DNA from 3 places in the Bacillus basilensis genome. Region 1 is predicted to be linked to each of the others. Evidence: riboswitches for the same ligand, from Rfam matches in the RefSeq annotation. Region 1 holds a riboswitch; each other region holds the start of a gene.
What was found. A riboswitch is a leader RNA that binds a small molecule or an ion and turns the genes downstream of it on or off. The one in region 1 is predicted to bind S-adenosylmethionine.

Region 1 (5,706 bases):
CGACATCTACACCAACATTGGCAAAGCGTATTAATGAAGCTGGTAAAAGAAAGAATGTATATACGTTAGATGCGCCTGTATCTGGAGGAGACGTCGGTGCGAAAGAAGCAAGACTCGCAATTATGGTCGGTGGCGCGAAAGAAATATATGAAAAATGTTTACCGTTATTTGAAAAACTAGGAACAAATATTCAGTTGCAAGGACCAGCTGGAAGTGGACAACATACAAAAATGTGCAATCAAATTGCGATTGCTTCTAATATGATTGGGGTATGTGAAGCTGTTGCTTATGCGAAAAAAGCTGGATTAGATCCAGATAAAGTATTAGAGAGTATTTCTACTGGGGCAGCGGGTAGTTGGTCATTGAGTAATTTAGCTCCTCGAATGTTAAAGGGAGATTTTGAACCAGGATTTTATGTAAAGCATTTTATGAAAGATATGAAGATTGCTTTAGATGAGGCTGAAAAATTAAAATTACCAGTACCGGGTTTAAGTTTGGCGAAGGAATTGTATGAAGAGTTAATGAAAGACGGGGAAGAGGATAGCGGAACACAAGTGTTATACAAAAAATACATAGGGGGTAAGTGAGATGGATCTTCAAAAATTTGATGAGATGATTGATGCTGTACAACGAGCAACTTGTGTACAAATTAATGAAAAACAAAAAGAAGCTTTTAAACAAAAATATGATTTTGAACCGAAATTCGAATATGGAAGAGATGAGAAAGGGCATTACGTTATTCGAACTTCAAAAAAGATGCTAGAAGAAATGGAGTTTTATTTGGCATTGAAATATGATCAAGATGGAGTTGATCTTTATATGCAAGCAGAGATTGATGGTATATGCCACGTATCTGTTAGCTATAGTGAAGATGTCCTACATTTACAAGAATTGTTTCAATTTCTAGAAGAAAATAAATAAAAGTCCTCATTTGAGGACTTTTATTTATTTATATTTAATTTTATAATTATAAGCTAGAAGCACGGCGGCATCGTTCAATTGGGAATGGAATAACTTGCGCGATGTGATTAGGACCAAATTGTTTTGCACGAGCATGGCGTATTATATAAAATGCAGACAGAATTGAAACAGGAATAGCGCCGAACAAACCAAAAAGTAAAGCGCTTACACAAGATGCGACAAAACCTAAAACACCAACTTCTAACTCTTCCATAATAGCTCCTAGAATAACAGGAAGTGCTCCACACGTAACCCCTAGTATAAGTGCGATAAGTAAACTCATGATTATCCCCCTCTGTTTGCGATATTCTTTTCCTTCTTAGTTATTTGTAGTATATCATATACAAAACAGAATTTTCAGAAAAAATTCAAAAAAAGTTCAATAAATGTTCAAAAAGTGTTAAGAAATACCCTTAAAAAATAGAAGGAGAAGATTGTTTTTGAACAGAAGGACTCATACGTTTGAGAAAATAAAAAATCAGGCTTATTTCATTTTTTGAAATAAGCCTGTTCCATAGGAGGATGTATATATGTAGAGTGAATAAAAGGTTGGAAAAGGGGATCCAAGTCCTTTTATTCAACTAACTACCTTAATAGATTGGAACCCAGCCTTCAGCTGTAACAAAAATACGAATAGCTACAACTTGACGATCATCTTGCAAGGTGAAATAATGTCTTGCATTTTCAGGAACAGATATGAGATCACCTGGCTCAAGTTCAACGTCAAAGAATTTCCCATCTTTGCCTTCAATAGCAAAGATGCCATGCCCGCTAACAATAAAGCGAACTTCATCATCAGTATGATGGTGTTCTTTTTGAAAATTAATTAATAATTCGTCAAGGTTAGGTGTGCTATTTGAAAGTGAAATTACATCATGTGCTTTATAACCTCGACGTGCTGAAACATCAGCGATTTCTTTTGAAAACACAGCTAATATTTCAGCTTTGTTTTCATCTGTTAACGAATAATTTTCATTTAAATGAGGAGGAAGTTTAGAAATATTCCATTTCTCATATAAAACACCTTCCTCTTGTAAAAATTTAGATACTTCCACTTCATTTTCAATGCGAGTATTTACTTCATGAATACGAATTTGCGCCATTAGAAACGCCTCCTTGAATTGATAATAGTTTTATATGAAATTGGAATAAAAACTCATAAGCCTCTAATCTTTTCTTTGCATCAAAGCTATCTCGGCCCCATACGGTAATACCATGGTTACGGATTAATACTGCTCCCGAATCTCCTTGTATATGCTTTCGGAAGGTTTCTCCAAGCGTTGGGATGTGGGCATGGTTTTCAATAATAGGAATGTGGATTGTTGCACCTTCTTCCCAAATATCGAGAGCTTTAATAATTTCTTGATTTTGAAGGGTGACGGTATCACTATATAAGTTTGTGATGACATTATTATCAGTTGTATGAACATGAAGTACGCATCCAGCATTCGTATTGTTATAAATATGCGTATGCAAGATTGTTTCTGCTGAAGGGCGTAATTCAGTCTCTAATACGGGAACCCCTAGATGATCTACTAGGAGAAAATCATCTGGAGTCGTTTTTGTTTTATCTTTACCACTTGCTGTAATAAGAAAAGTAAGTGGCTCATGACTAACCTTTATAGAAATATTACCACTCGTTGCTGGAAACCAATTTCGTGTTGTTAATTCTTTTTTTATCTCGCTTAAGTCAAACCATTGACGAAACAGTTGTTTCATAATTTCACCTCCAACAAATGTTTTAATGCAAATTGAACATCATGAAATGTTTCAAAAGGTGTATAAGCAATATGATTCTCTTCACATTTTGTAATAAGGAAGTCACGGGCAAATACTTTATCTGCTTGTTTTGCAGCTTGTAAATCAGTAATTGAATCTCCAATCACAATATGGAAGTCATTCGTATCACTTAATTTACGGATTAAAGATGATTTGCATAATCCGCAATGATTTTGACAATGATGATCACAAGGATGAGGCCATTTAACGGTAATGTATTCACTTGAAAAGTCAGTTTCATTACAGTAAATTTGCTCTTTAGGAATGAGTCCTTGTAAGAGTGGATAGACGAAGAAATCCATTCCACCTGATATAACGTAAAAAGAAATGTCATTTTCATTTACAAATTGTATAAATTCATGAAAACCATTACGAATTTCAGCAGTCTCTATTAAAAATTGAATAATCTCATCGTGCAGATTAGTAGGTATTAATTGAAATAATTGAGAAACACCTTCTTGAATAGATAGCTCTTGTGATAAAATTCTATTCTTTACTTCTTCGGCTTCTGGTGGTGCGAATTTTTCCATAATGGACATAATGTTATCATTATTTGTAATCGTGCCATCAAAATCACAAAATACTTGAATACTCATAATTTCACCTCATGAGAGGGATTTCCCCATATTTGTAGTGCACTATGCAAGTTTATGTCATCTACTTCATGGAGTGGTTTATTTTGCAAAGTAGCATCAATTGCAGCACGGAAAGCTTTACCGCCGCCTTGCGCCCCATTTGGATGTCCGTGTATTCCGCCACCAGCATTAATAACAACATCTTTACCGAAATCTCGTAGAATAAAGGGAACGAAACCAGGATGAATACCAGCAGACGGAACAGAAAAGCTCTTCTTGAAAAATGCATCGTCTTTAGTTAAATATTTTGAGATAGCAAGAGCCTCCTCTTTTTCTAGCGCAACACTTCCGTATGGAGATGGGAATAATGAAAAGTCAGCCCCAGCATAACGTAGTAGCTTTCCGAGTAATAATGGAGATGAAACTCCATATAACTTGGATGCTGAATAAGCACCACTTACAGCAGGATGTGCCATAATAGGAACTGGGATTTCATCATCTTCTGCAAGTGATTGTAGTACATCTAGTCCGTAAGCAAATACGTTAAATAATAGAATATCAGCTCCAGCTTGCACTGCACGTTTCGCATTTTCTTTTAAATCAAAAGTTCGTCCTGTTAAATTTACGGCATATAACGTTTTATGTCCGTATGTTTCATATACGGATTGTAAAACTTCTTTTCCCGATACAATGCGTTTCGTAAGAGGTGTTAATGCATTTTCAAATAATATTTCATCATCTTTTACTATATCTACACCACCAATTGCTTGATCGCGTAATTGCGTTTTTAAATACCCAATATTTCGTCCAATCATTCCTTTAAAAATACTCATTAAAAGGGGACGCTCATGTACTTGTAAAAGGTTTCGAATACCATCTATCCCGAATTTTGGACCAGGAAAATGCTCTTTTAACTCATCTGAAAAAGTTAAATCAATTAATTTTACTTCGCCATCAAGTGATAGCTTTCCAAAGGTAGTCGTTAAAATCGCTGGTAAATCTGGACTGAAGTTTAATAACGGATATTCGATTTTAATAATCCCGCGTTTTACTTTTTTTCGTAAATACGAATTGGTATGTTCTTGTTCAGCTAATTCCTCAACATGAATGACATTGCCTTTATGCTGTTTTAATTGTTCTTGTAATAAATTTGGTAAATGGGTCCAAGAGCCAATTGTTAATCCGAGTGCAATTTGCTCGGCCTTTTTTTCTAAGTTATGTGAATCATCATGGATTAAATACGTCGCTATTATTCCGCTCATTGTTAAAACCTCCTAGTTAAATAAAAAAACCTCTCAGCTAAGGAGAGGTTTTTTTACAACCAGCTCCTTATCTGTCAGCGTAATGCTGCGAGAATTAGCACCGTGTCTACAATTATGTAGATCGGTTGCCGGGTTTCGTCGGGCTCGTCCCTCCACCTGCTCTTGATAAGAAGTATTTAGAAATGTTTAAATTTTTAAGATAACTGAATTTTGTCAGATATTATTCGCGTTGTCAATTATTTTTTGAAAAAATTTAATTTATCAATTCGATTAATGGCTTCTCGTAATCTATCTTCTGTATGCAAGAGACCAACACGGACGTACCCTTCGCCATGTTCACCAAATCCAACACCAGGAGCAACCGCAACGTGTGCTTTGTCTAGTAAAATATCAGAAAATTGCTCAGATGTATAACCTTTTGGTACAGGAAGCCATGCAAAGAATGATCCTGTTGGAATGTTTACATTCCAACCAATTGAGTGACAAGCTGAAATAAGAGCGTTTCTTCGAGATTCATAACTATTTACAAGGTCTATTACGCAAGACTGTGAACTTAATAGTGCTTCGCGGGCAGCATCTTGAACTGCACCAAAAATACTAACATACATATGATCTTGTAATAAGTTAATTGTTTCGATCACACTTTCATTCCCTACAGCAAAAGCGATGCGCCAGCCAGCCATATTGAAAGTTTTCGATAATGTGTAAATTTCGATTCCTGTATCTTTAGCACCGTCTGCTTGTAAGAAACTAACAGGCTTTTGACCATCGAACCCAATAGCACCGTAAGCAAAATCATGAACAACTAATATATTGTGTTTATTAGCAAAATGAATAGTTTCATCAAAAAAATCTTTTGATGCAGTAGCACCTGTAGGATTATTTGGATAGTTTAAAAACATTAATTTTGCACGCTCGGCAATAGAGTCATCAATTTTCGTATAATCTGGTAAAAAATTATTTTCTGCAATAAGCGGCATTGTTTTAAATTGTGCTTTTGCTAAAGCAACTCCTGATAAATAATCTGGATAGCCTGGATCGGGAACGAGAATAGAATCACCAGGGTTTGTAAAACAAACTGGTAATTCTACTAATCCAGCCTTTCCACCAAACAAAATAGCAACTTCAGT
Region 2 (5,706 bases), on a different contig from region 1:
AACCCGATGAACTTTCTGAAAAGTTACTATATCAAATGGAGCATGAATTTGGCGTAAAACCTAAAAATAATCTTCAATTTATGCATAATAAGGGAGATATTTCTCTCGTGTACACAAGTCGTTATTTCCAACCTAATAGCAATTCGTTTGGAGAAAATAACATTTTTATTGGGCCGAGTATTTCAAATCGTAAAACAAATGTAGAGTTTCCATTTGAAATGCTTAAAGAGAAGAAAGTTATTTACATTTCAATGGGAACACTACTTGAAGGACTCGAACCATTCTTTAATACTTGTATTGATACTTTCTCAGATTTTGATGGGATAGTTGTAATGGCAATTGGTGATAGAAATGATCGTTCTAAAATTAAAAAAGCGCCAGACAATTTTATAATTGCTTCATACGTACCCCAATCAGAAATATTAAGTGAAACAGATGTTTTTATTACACATGGCGGCATGAATAGCGTACACGATGCTATATATTTTAAAGTCCCATTTGTAATAATTCCACATGATAAAGATCAGCCAATGATAGCACAAAGGTTAACTGAGCTTGAAGCAGCGCATCGGTTATTAAAAGAGTATGTTAATGTGCAAACTTTGAAAGAAGCGGTAACAAACGTACTTTCAAATGAAAAGTATAAACATGGTATACGAAAACTTAATGATAGTTTTTTAGAATGTGGTGGTCCAAAAGAAGCCATTGCAGTTATTGAATCTCTTTTAAGTAAATAGTGTCAACAATATACAAGCATAGAGGTTCTACCTTTATGCTTGTATATTGTTATCCCGCAAACTGCACAGCAGTATTTGCATGTAAAAAAGCAGTATCAAACACAGGAACAGTAAGGTCGTTTTGTGAAATAAGCAAAGGGATTTCAGTACATCCTAGTAATATTCCTTCTGCGCCATTTTGAATTAATAATTTTGTAATTTGTAATAGCTTTTCTTTTGAGGTTTCTGAAATAATTCCTTTACTTAATTCATTTAAAATAACGTGATGAATAAAATTTCTTTCCTCTTCATTTGGAATGATTGTCTCAATGTTATAGTTTGCTAGACGTGATTTATAGAAGTCTTGTTCCATCGTTTGTTTTGTACCCAATAGTCCGATACGCTTTATATTCTGTTCTACCATTTCTTTAGCACTTACATCACCAATGTGAAGAAGCGGGATGGATATTGCACTTTCTACTTCTTCAGCAAATAAATGGACCGTATTAGAACACATTAATAAACATTCAGCTCCAGATTTTTCAACTTTTTTTGCAACTGTGACTAATTCGTTTTTCACTTTTTCATATTGATGATTTTGTAATAAAGTAGTTACCTCACCAAAGTCCATGCTATATAAAACAAGCTTTGCATTTTGATCATATTGAGAGAGTGTAAGTGTATTAATATGTTTATAGTATAACGATGTAGATTCCCAACTTAGTCCACCAATTAAACCGATTACTTTCATCGTGCATTCCTCCCGTAACTATTTTGAACTTATTATTTCATAATTCCGATAAGAATACAATGATTTGAATGTACCGTTAAATAAAAAATAATTAGAAAAGTATTGAAATTTACAATTCTTAGTGCCATAATACGAATTACAAATTAATACTTATCCAGAGAGGTGGAGGGAACGGCCCTATGAAACCTCAGCAACCCCTATATAAATTTATAGGAAGGTGCTAATTCCGCAGAGGACACGATGTGTTTTTTGGAAGATAAGAGGATTCTTGAACGTGAAAGAAAATGACCTCTTATATAAGAGGTCATTTTTTGTTGTATAGAAAGGGAGTGTCGATGCATAATTCATTTTCAAAATAAATATAGAGTAATAAAAGTTGACTAATATGAGAGGGGAATTGTAATGAACAAATTATCAACAAAATTAGTAGTAGCAATCGGAATTGGGGCAGCATTATATGGGATATTAGGACTTTGGGGATTTTCTATTGCGCCAAATACATTTATTAAACCCGCATTAGCTATTTTAACTGTTTTTGGAGCTCTATTTGGTCCAGTTGCAGGACTGTTAATAGGTCTTATCGGTCATACCGTAACAGATACGATCGCTGGATGGGGTATTTGGTGGGGATGGGTTATTAGCTCAGGCATTATCGGATTTGCAATGGGACTCATTCAAAAAAGAGTTGGCTTTAGTGTGAAAAACGGGACGTATAATAAGGGAGATATTTCTTATTTAGCCATTACTGGGTTAATTGGAATTGTCATAGCTATTATATTTGCTGGGGCATTCGATATTATTGTGATGGGAGAACCGTTTGACAAAATTGTTATACAAGTATTAGGAGCAACAATTGCTGATGTTATTGTATTTTTAGTTCTTGGATTGCCAATTACAATAGGTTTAGCTAAATCTAATAAGAAACATACACATTTAAAAATTGAAAAGTAGGGATGTTAACATGCAACCAATTATTTCTTTTGAACAATTCAGCTTTCAATATGAGCATACAGCACAGCCTACTGTAAAAGACATTTCATTTCATATATATCCTGGAGAAAAAGTACTAGTTGCTGGACGAAGTGGTTCAGGGAAATCAACGTTAGCTCATTGTATCAATGGGCTAATTCCATTTTCTTATGAAGGAATTAGTACTGGTAATATTTTAATTGCCGGAAAAGATCCAAGGAAAGAGAGTATTTTTGAACAGAGTAAACAGGTAGGAACAATTTTACAAGATCAAGACGCTCAATTTATTGGCCTTACAGTAGAAGAAGATGTAGCATTTTATTTAGAAAACGAATGTGTAAATCAAGATGATATGAAAAAGATTGTTTCGGATTCATTAAAAAAGGTGAAGATGCATGCTTTTCATAAACAAAGTCCACATGAATTATCAGGAGGGCAAAAACAAACTGTTTCTCTAGCAGGTCTGTTAACAACAAATGCTAATATATTATTGTTCGATGAACCGTTAGCAAATTTAGATCCGCTAAGCGCCATACATACAATACAACTAATTAAAGATATACATAAACAATATAATAAAACAATTGTAATTATTGAACATCGAATAGAAGAAATGTTAAACCTGGATTTAGATAAAATCATTTTAATTGATGAAGGTGAAATTGTTGCGATTGGGACACCTGAAAAGATTTTAGCGTCAAATATATTACCATCTATAGGCTTAAGAGAACCTATGTATATAGAAGTATTAAAGAGATTACATTTTGATAGTAATAATGACGTAATATACCCACTTGAAAATCTTCATAGGGAAAGTGTTAGTGGCGTAATAAATGAGTGGATGGAGAAGCAAGTTTTTTGTAAAGACACTCCTACAAAAAAAGAATTATTGAAAGTAGAGAATTTGTCATTCTCATATTCTAATAAACAAAAAGTATTAGATAATGTGAATTTCTCTATATATAAAGGGGAAATAGTAGCACTTTTAGGCCATAATGGAGCTGGAAAATCAACATTAGCTCATAGTCTTATAGGGATAAACAAAACAAAAAATGATAGGATTTTAATTGATGGAGTAAATATTAATTCTTGGTCTATTCGTAAACGCGGTGAGGTTATATCTTATGTGATGCAAAATCCTAATCATGTGATTACTCAACCTACTGTTATGGAAGAGGTTTCGTTTTCATTAAAATTAAAAAAATTTTCAAAGGAAGAAATTAAGCTTAGAGCGGAAGAAGCGTTAAAAGTTTGTGGTTTGTATCCATTTCGAAATTGGCCAATTCAGGCGTTAAGTTATGGACAAAAAAAGAGATTAACGATTGCATCTGTACTAACAACAAATCCGAAACTTATCATGTTAGATGAACCGACAGCGGGACAAGATTATTATCATTATAAACAATTTATGTCGTTTATTAGAAAATTAGCTGCAAAGGGAATATCGTTTATTTTGATCACACACGATATGAATCTCGCATTGGAATATACAGACAGAGCGATAGTTTTATATGAAGGGAAAATTATTGCGAATAATACCGCGTCTATTGTGTTAGGGCATCCAGAAACGTTACAAAGAGCGAACCTAAGGGAAAGTTCTTTATTCAAACTAGTTAAATTTAGTGGGATTGCATATCCTGAAAGGTTTATAGAACTTTATTTTGATGTTATTAGGAGGGAGGAAGATGTATAGTACATATTTTCATCGCATGGATGGAGCAGTGAAATTGTTATTATTTATTTTTTGTATGACGTTTACCTTTTTATTTTTTGATTTTCGCGTATTGCTAGTTGTATTTTTGATTGGATGCATGGGACTTATAGTTGCTAAAATTCCACTCCGTAAAATTTTTATTGTTTTTAGTGTTATATTTACATTCAGTTTATTAAATTCTGTCATGATTTTATTTATTACACCAACCCATGGATCTGAATTAACCGAATCATATACTTCGTTTGTGCATATTGGATATGCAACAATTACATATGAAACATTATTTTATGCAGCTACACTTTCATTAAAATATTTTACGTTATTACCATTTACACTTATTTTTATTTATACGACTGATCCAAGCGAATTCGTGAGTAGCTTAAGTAAATTTCGAATTCATTATAAGATTACATATGCAATAAATATTGCATTACGTTATATACCTAATATTCAGTCCGAATATAAAGTTATTAAACATGCGCAAGAGGCGAGAGGAGTAGCTTTTGAAAAAGGAGAAGCAAGTTTATGGATTCGCATGAAAAACCGTGTCTTAATTTTCTGGCCTTTAATTATTCATTCTCTAGAGAGAATTGATACCGTTTCAAACGCAATGGATTTAAGAGGATTTGGAAAGAAAGATACACGTACGTGGTTTTATACAAATAAAGCGAAAAGTGGGGATTTCTTTGCTTTATTTGTAGGTGTTTTTATTTTAATTGTTGCAGTATATTTAAAATTACATGTATTTCAAAACTTTTGGTATCCATTTTAAAGCACTCTCAAATGAGTGCTTTTACTTATTTTTATATAGACATGCTCAAAAAAGGGATATTTACATAATGTATAATACGAACCAGTTAAAATGATCAACTACCTATTAGTTTTCAAACCAAAAGGAGGAGAAAATATGAGTTACGGTGGTTCTTGTGGTTTTGGTGGAGGTTTCGCTTTATTAGTTGTATTATTTATTTTGTTAATTATCGTTGGATGCAGCTGCTGGGGCGGAGGGTACTAATTTTTAATTAGTCTCCACAAATGTAAACTAAAAAAACATAAAAGATACTTATGTATCGAAACAAATAAAAAAGGAGCAATTATGCTCCTTTTTTATTTGTTCTCAGATGAGTTCTGATTACATTTTGGGAATGTAATTGTCAAAGTGGTACCTTTATTAACAACGCTTCGGATTTTTAAACTACCTTGCATCGTTTCAATAATCTTAACAGCAACCATTGTACCTAAACCTGTACCTTTCGTTTTTGTACTAAAATACGGTTCGCCAAATCGATTTATTTGCTCTTGTGACATACCAATTCCGCTATCTTCAATTCGTATTATAACTTTATTATTACTAATAGATGAGGAGATATTTAAAGTGCCACCATTAGGCATTGCTTCAATACCATTTTTTATTAAGTTTAAAAAACATTGCTGAAAGTGCTGTTTATTTCCAACTATTGTTGCCGTAGAGAAATCTTTTGTAATATGTATTGTATTCATATTACATAAAGGTAAGATCATATTAATCACTCGATTTAACTCTTGTTCTACTGAAA
Region 3 (5,706 bases), on a different contig from region 1:
TTTCTAGAATTTCACCGAAAGTAGCATTGTTAACGATGATTACAGTGAGATTTGTTCCTTTGTTTATGAGACGATTACAGAAAATAACACTCGTCCAAAAAACGAAAGGTGTACAAGTAGATGCAGGTTCCATTGTTGAACGCGTGAAAAGTGGTATGCAATTGCTGCAAGTATTATTAATTTGTTCATTGGAAGATGCACTGCAAACGGCAGATTCTATGCAAGCTCGTGGATTTGGTGTAACGAAGCGTACGACATATATTCGGTATAGAATGGAAAGACGCGATTGGTATACGCTCAGCTATTTAAGTATTCTATTTATAATTGCTATTATATGTAGTACGTATGGCGGAGGAAAGTTAATCATTTATCCGAAAGTCGAATCTATTTTCTTTCAGCAATACGATGGGATGATGTTTGTCGTATTAACGATGTTTATTAGTTTACCAATCATAATGGAAGGAAGGGAATGGATATGGTGGCGCATGCAGAAATAAACAATTTATCATTTGTATATGCTGATGAAAACGAAAAAGCGTTACAGCATATTTCTCTTTCTATTCAAAAAGGAGAGTTTATTACACTTGCTGGCGGTTCTGGTTCTGGGAAGACGACTTTATTAAAACATTTTAAAAAGGAATTACTTCCAATCGGTAAGCGTACTGGAGATACATATTATGATGGTACTTTATTAGAAAATGTACCGGATTTGTTATCTGCCCAAGAAATTGGCATGGTATTTCAAAATCCAGAAAACCAGCTCGTAATGGATACAGTAATTCAAGAATTAGCATTTTCTTTAGAAAATATCGGGTTACCATCTCATATTATTCAAAAGAGAATAGCTGAACTTATTAGTTTCTTAGGGTTTCAAGATTTATTGCATCAATCTGTTCATACGTTATCTGGTGGGCAGAAGCAACTTGTCAATTTAGCGGCAGTATTAGTTATGCAGCCGAAATTATTATTACTAGATGAACCAACAGCGCAGTTAGATCCAATTGCTGCGAAAGAGTTTTTAGGATTGTTAAAACGTATTAATGAAGAACTTGGCATTACGATCGTTTTAAGTGAACATCGTTTAGATGAAGTAATTCCGCTCGCAACGCGCGTTATTTGTATGAATAACGGCCGAATCGTGTATGATGGTAGTCCTAAAATGGTTATAGCGAATATGTGGGAAGTTGAAAAGTTTCGTCCGTTTATTCCGCAAATTCCAAGATTGTTTTTAGAGTGGAATGCGAAAGATATTCCGTTTACAGTGCGAGAAGCACAAATGAAGATGAATGATTTTTCAGTGATGTCATATGTAAACGAGCCAGTAGCACAAAGTGAAAAGCAAGAAGTCATTTTACATGCAGAGCATATTTCTTTTCAATATGAAAAAAACAGTACGCTTATTTTACGAGATTTAACAGTTTCGATTGAAAAAGGGAAATGGGTGGCTCTTGTTGGGAAAAATGGTACGGGTAAGTCTACACTGTTAACGATTTTAGCTGGATTACAAAAAGCGAGAAGAGGGAAAGTAAAGTGGAATGGGAAAGTGATACATAAAATTGATTCGAAAGAACGATTTAAAAGGATCGGGTATGTATCGCAGCATCCGTATTATCATTTTACATTTGATACAGTGTGGGATGAGGTGTATGAACGTGCACGTGAATTATACGGAGAACAAGGAAAAGAAATTGCAGAAGATACGCTAAAACAGTTTTGGTTGTACTCGCTTAAAGAACGCCATCCGCATGATTGTAGCGGAGGAGAGCAACAACTACTTGCATTATGTACAACGTTATTATCAAAGCCGGCGTTATTATTACTGGACGAACCGACAAAAGGACTAGATCCATGGAAGAAAGAAAGAGTAGGAGAGCTATTTAGAAAGTTGCAAAAAGAAGGGACAACAATTGTAATGGCAACGCATGATATTGAGTTTGCAGCGAAATACGTGGATCAATGTATGATGTTATTTGACGGAGCAGTTATTATGAATGATGCACCGAAAGAATTTTTTAGTGGTAACTTCTTTTATACAACATCTATTAACCGATTCATTCGTAAAGAATTGCCATATGCATTAACGTGGGAGGATGTGTACGAAGCGTGTCCAAACGATATGTTGCATTCATAATATGTATTTTTGCAGTAATAATAGGCACATTACTCTTTACTACACTTATCATGGACGGTTATTACCTGTTAAGTAGTTTGTTTTTATTAGTTGTTATTATGTTACCTTTCTATATCCGTTTTGAAAGGAAGGCATTTGTTTCACGTGAAATTGTTCTCGTTGCCGTATTAGCGGCAATTGCAGCAGTTAGCCGCGTACCATTTTCTATTTTACCGAGTGTACAACCGACTTCTTTTGTAATTATCGTTTCTGCAATTGTGTTTGGAAGCGAGACTGGATTTATGATCGGGGCAACAGCGGCCATCGTATCTAACATTTTTTTAGGACAAGGTCCGTGGACACCGTGGCAAATGTTTTCATGGGGTATGATTGGTTTTATAGCAGGCTTACTTCGCAATACATTTTTAATGAAAAAGTTATGGGGGAGACTATTATATGGGTTCTTCGTGGGCTTTTTATTTGGCTGGATCATGAATTTCTGGGGGCTTCTTGGTTTTATACGTGAAGCAACGTGGGAAGCTGTCATTTCATATTATATAGCAAGTTTTTATTTCGATTTGAGCCATGCGATTTCGAATGTTATGTTCTTACTATTATTTAGTACTTCTTGGATTACGATTCTTACAAGATTTAAAAGGAAATACGGCATATTAGATAAGCATAACATGGCATAGAAAAGCATACTCATATAAGGTAGGGTCGCGACTTACATATTCGTTTGCCTCTTTCATGCTTCTTACATATTGTAAGGAGCATTTTTTATTTGTCAAAAAATCGATTCAATATACGTCGGCTATTATATAAAATTATTTGTATAATAATAGGTGAGAACTATTTTCAAAAGGGAGGTGTATAGTTAATGAAGTTAGTTATTCCGAAGCAACATGGTGCATGGGCCATGCTTGTTATACCATTTCTATTAAGTGTTATTCTTGGGAAACCTACTATGTATCATATCCCATTGTTTTTAGCTTGGTTCTTTATCTATTTAGCTACGTATCCATTTCTTATGTACATAAAACAAAAACGAAAAAAAGAGTATTTACATGCTTCAATTGTATATTTTATCATCGCTTTCGTATTTGGGATGATTTCTCTATTATATGAATGGCGCATTCTTTTATTCGTAGTGGTAATGATTCCCTTATTTATAGTAAATATGTATTACGCTCGTCAAAAGAATGAAAGAGCATTACTAAATGACATTAGTGCAATTATTGTTTTCTGTATAGGTGGTTTAGTTAGTTATTATTTTTCAATGAAGCTTCTAGATAAAACAGCAGTATTTATTGCGCTTATTTCATTTTTATATTTTTTAGGAAGTACGTTTTATGTGAAAACGATGATTCGTGAGAAAAATAATCCGAAGTATCGTTTTATATCTTGGGGTTATCATATCGTGTTAACGATCATCGTATTTGCTATCAATCCGTGGTGTTCTCTTATTTTTATACCAAGTGTCATTCGAGCAATTATATTGTATGGCAAAAAAATTTCAATTATAAAAGTAGGGATTTTAGAAATTGTTAATTCTGTATATTTTTTAATCATAACGGCAATAATTATGAAGTATGCCATTTGAAAAAACTTCCCATCAATTGATGGGAAGTTTTTTCAATCTTGTTCTAAAATGTGAACGGTGTAATCGCAGCGTTGAATAGCTTGTTCGATCGCATAAAGGGATTGCTCAATACGAGCACGATTAAAATCTTTTTCAACAGTCTGTAGTGCTTCTTCTAAACAATGTTTTGCTTCTTGTAACGATTGAAAAGAATCTTGTACATATCCGCGAGCATTTTGATGCATTTCATACTCCTCCTTGAATACTCATATATATATAGTATGAACAGTAAGGAAAAAAATATAATTTGTTATATTTGTTTGACAATTAAAGTGAAATTACGTATAGTAGGTTTTAAGTGAATATTTTCTTATCCAGAGAGGTGGAGGGACTGGCCCGATGAAACCCAGCAACCGCGATGCAGGTGCTAATTCCAGCAGAACATATTTGTTCTGGGAGATAAGACGAAGATATATACGTAACTTCTTCTTATCGGAGAGGTTTTTTTGTTGCAAAAAAACCGATTACGAAAATTTATATTAAGAAGAAAGGGGTTGCGCATTACTGTGACACTCGAAAAATACGTAAAACTGCGTAGTACAGTTTATGAATATATGATAGAGCAAGATAAGCCAATATCATTGTTAGATATTCAAGAACATATCGTTTCGCATCATGAAGGAAAATTCACGAAAAAGATGTTACATCAATTTTATTTATCAAGGCTATTAGATGAACTGAAACTGGATGGGAAAATTACATTAGCTGATGAATATCTCTATACTGAAAAAGGGGTATTTTATAAGGCGAGAAAAGGGAGCTAAGCTCTCTTTTTTTTGAAGTATGTAGAGTAAAAGACTGCTTAAGCAGCCTGATACAGGGAATGGTGTTGAGTGTGTAGTGTCAAAGATTGAATGTGCCTGAAAGAGGCACTTCATATCGGCTGCAAATGAAAAGAGACACCTCCGCCGAATAGGTGTCAGTCGTTTTGTCACATAGACTTGCTATTTGACAGTTATTAGAATAACATGCAGGGGTTGTGGAAGTCAAAAGGGAATTAAAGGAAGAGGTGCTATTATGTACGCTTACTTATTAAATGATATAACGAAATGGATTCCTAAATACATTATGGATAAAGGTTATGAATATTATGAAGAAGGACATGTAGAAGATGTTGAAATACAAGACAAAAAAGTATTTGCTTTCGTTACTGGAAATGCAGGAAACTATGAAGTGATTATTGATCTTGAAGATTTTACAGAAAGTAGCTGCGAGTGTCCGTATGAGAATCTTTGCAAGCATATGGCGGCAGTTGTTTATGATATTCAAGATGCTGGTGAGAGTAAGGTGAAAGAGAAACTGAAAGATTTAGAAAAGGAAGAGTTAATCACAGTATTAAATCGTTTGTTGCAAAGTTCGAAAAACGTGCAAATTGTAGAGAAGATGTTAAAGAAGGGGAAACTTTAACTTATAGAGGGAGTTGTTTGGCAGTGAATGTACTAATTGTATACGCTCATCCTAGTCCTTCAAGTTTTAACAAGGCGATTTTAGATCATGTACAAAAAGGACTACAGGAAACAAATCATTCAGTTACTGTACTTGATTTATACAAAGAACAATTTGATCCAGTCCTTGTTTTTAATGAAGAGAAGAAAAGGCGTGATTTAGTAAATGAAGAAGAAACAGCTCGGTATAGAACGTTAGTGGAAGAAGCGGATACTCTTCTCTTCATTTATCCAATATGGTGGTGGGGGATGCCGGCTATTTTAAAAGGGTTTATTGATCGCATATTCGTAGCTGGATTTGCTTATAAATATGAAGGTGCCCTGCCAAAAGGGTTATTGAAAGGTAAGAAGGCGTGGGTAATTAATACATTAGACTCACCATTATGGTACGTCGCACTATTATATAGATCAGCAGATTGGATTATGATGAAGAGAGGTATTTTACGTTTTTGCGGAATTCGCGATATAAAACGGTCAGTTTTTCAATCTGTGAAAACGAGTAAACGAGA

Region 2: linked by a shared signal. The riboswitch ahead of ACQVV1_RS02195 (ECF-type riboflavin transporter substrate-binding protein) and the one ahead of mtnW (2,3-diketo-5-methylthiopentyl-1-phosphate enolase) in region 1 are both predicted to bind S-adenosylmethionine.
Region 3: linked by a shared signal. The riboswitch ahead of ACQVV1_RS08495 (hypothetical protein) and the one ahead of mtnW (2,3-diketo-5-methylthiopentyl-1-phosphate enolase) in region 1 are both predicted to bind S-adenosylmethionine.

The regions. Positions count from the first base shown of each region.
Region 1 covers NZ_JBNTQO010000002.1:274,057-279,762, forward strand. The annotation lists gene ACQVV1_RS04890 (NAD(P)-dependent oxidoreductase) at 1-587, shown strand, start outside; gene ACQVV1_RS04895 (DUF3909 family protein) at 589-921, shown strand; gene ACQVV1_RS04900 (hypothetical protein) at 968-1,243, opposite strand; gene ACQVV1_RS04905 (1,2-dihydroxy-3-keto-5-methylthiopentene dioxygenase) at 1,551-2,063, opposite strand; gene ACQVV1_RS04910 (methylthioribulose 1-phosphate dehydratase) at 2,041-2,679, opposite strand; gene mtnX (2-hydroxy-3-keto-5-methylthiopentenyl-1-phosphate phosphatase) at 2,676-3,335, opposite strand; gene mtnW (2,3-diketo-5-methylthiopentyl-1-phosphate enolase) at 3,332-4,576, opposite strand; SAM riboswitch class I at 4,641-4,748, opposite strand; gene ACQVV1_RS04925 (pyridoxal phosphate-dependent aminotransferase) at 4,813-5,706, opposite strand, start outside.
Region 2 covers NZ_JBNTQO010000001.1:414,847-420,552, forward strand. The annotation lists gene ACQVV1_RS02185 (macrolide family glycosyltransferase) at 1-737, shown strand, start outside; gene ACQVV1_RS02190 (aspartate/glutamate racemase family protein) at 787-1,467, opposite strand; SAM riboswitch class I at 1,615-1,730, shown strand; gene ACQVV1_RS02195 (ECF-type riboflavin transporter substrate-binding protein) at 1,870-2,418, shown strand; gene ACQVV1_RS02200 (ABC transporter ATP-binding protein) at 2,429-4,129, shown strand; gene ACQVV1_RS02205 (energy-coupling factor transporter transmembrane component T family protein) at 4,122-4,922, shown strand; gene ACQVV1_RS02210 (YjcZ family sporulation protein) at 5,058-5,165, shown strand; gene ACQVV1_RS02215 (LytS/YhcK type 5TM receptor domain-containing protein) at 5,258-5,706, opposite strand, start outside.
Region 3 covers NZ_JBNTQO010000003.1:375,848-381,553, forward strand. The annotation lists gene ACQVV1_RS08470 (energy-coupling factor transporter transmembrane component T) at 1-497, shown strand, start outside; gene ACQVV1_RS08475 (ABC transporter ATP-binding protein) at 470-2,131, shown strand; gene ACQVV1_RS08480 (ECF transporter S component) at 2,104-2,805, shown strand; gene ACQVV1_RS08485 (YwiC-like family protein) at 2,991-3,713, shown strand; gene ACQVV1_RS08490 (hypothetical protein) at 3,746-3,937, opposite strand; SAM riboswitch class I at 4,060-4,158, shown strand; gene ACQVV1_RS08495 (hypothetical protein) at 4,199-4,516, shown strand; gene ACQVV1_RS08500 (SWIM zinc finger family protein) at 4,770-5,159, shown strand; gene ACQVV1_RS08505 (NAD(P)H-dependent oxidoreductase) at 5,183-5,706, shown strand, end outside.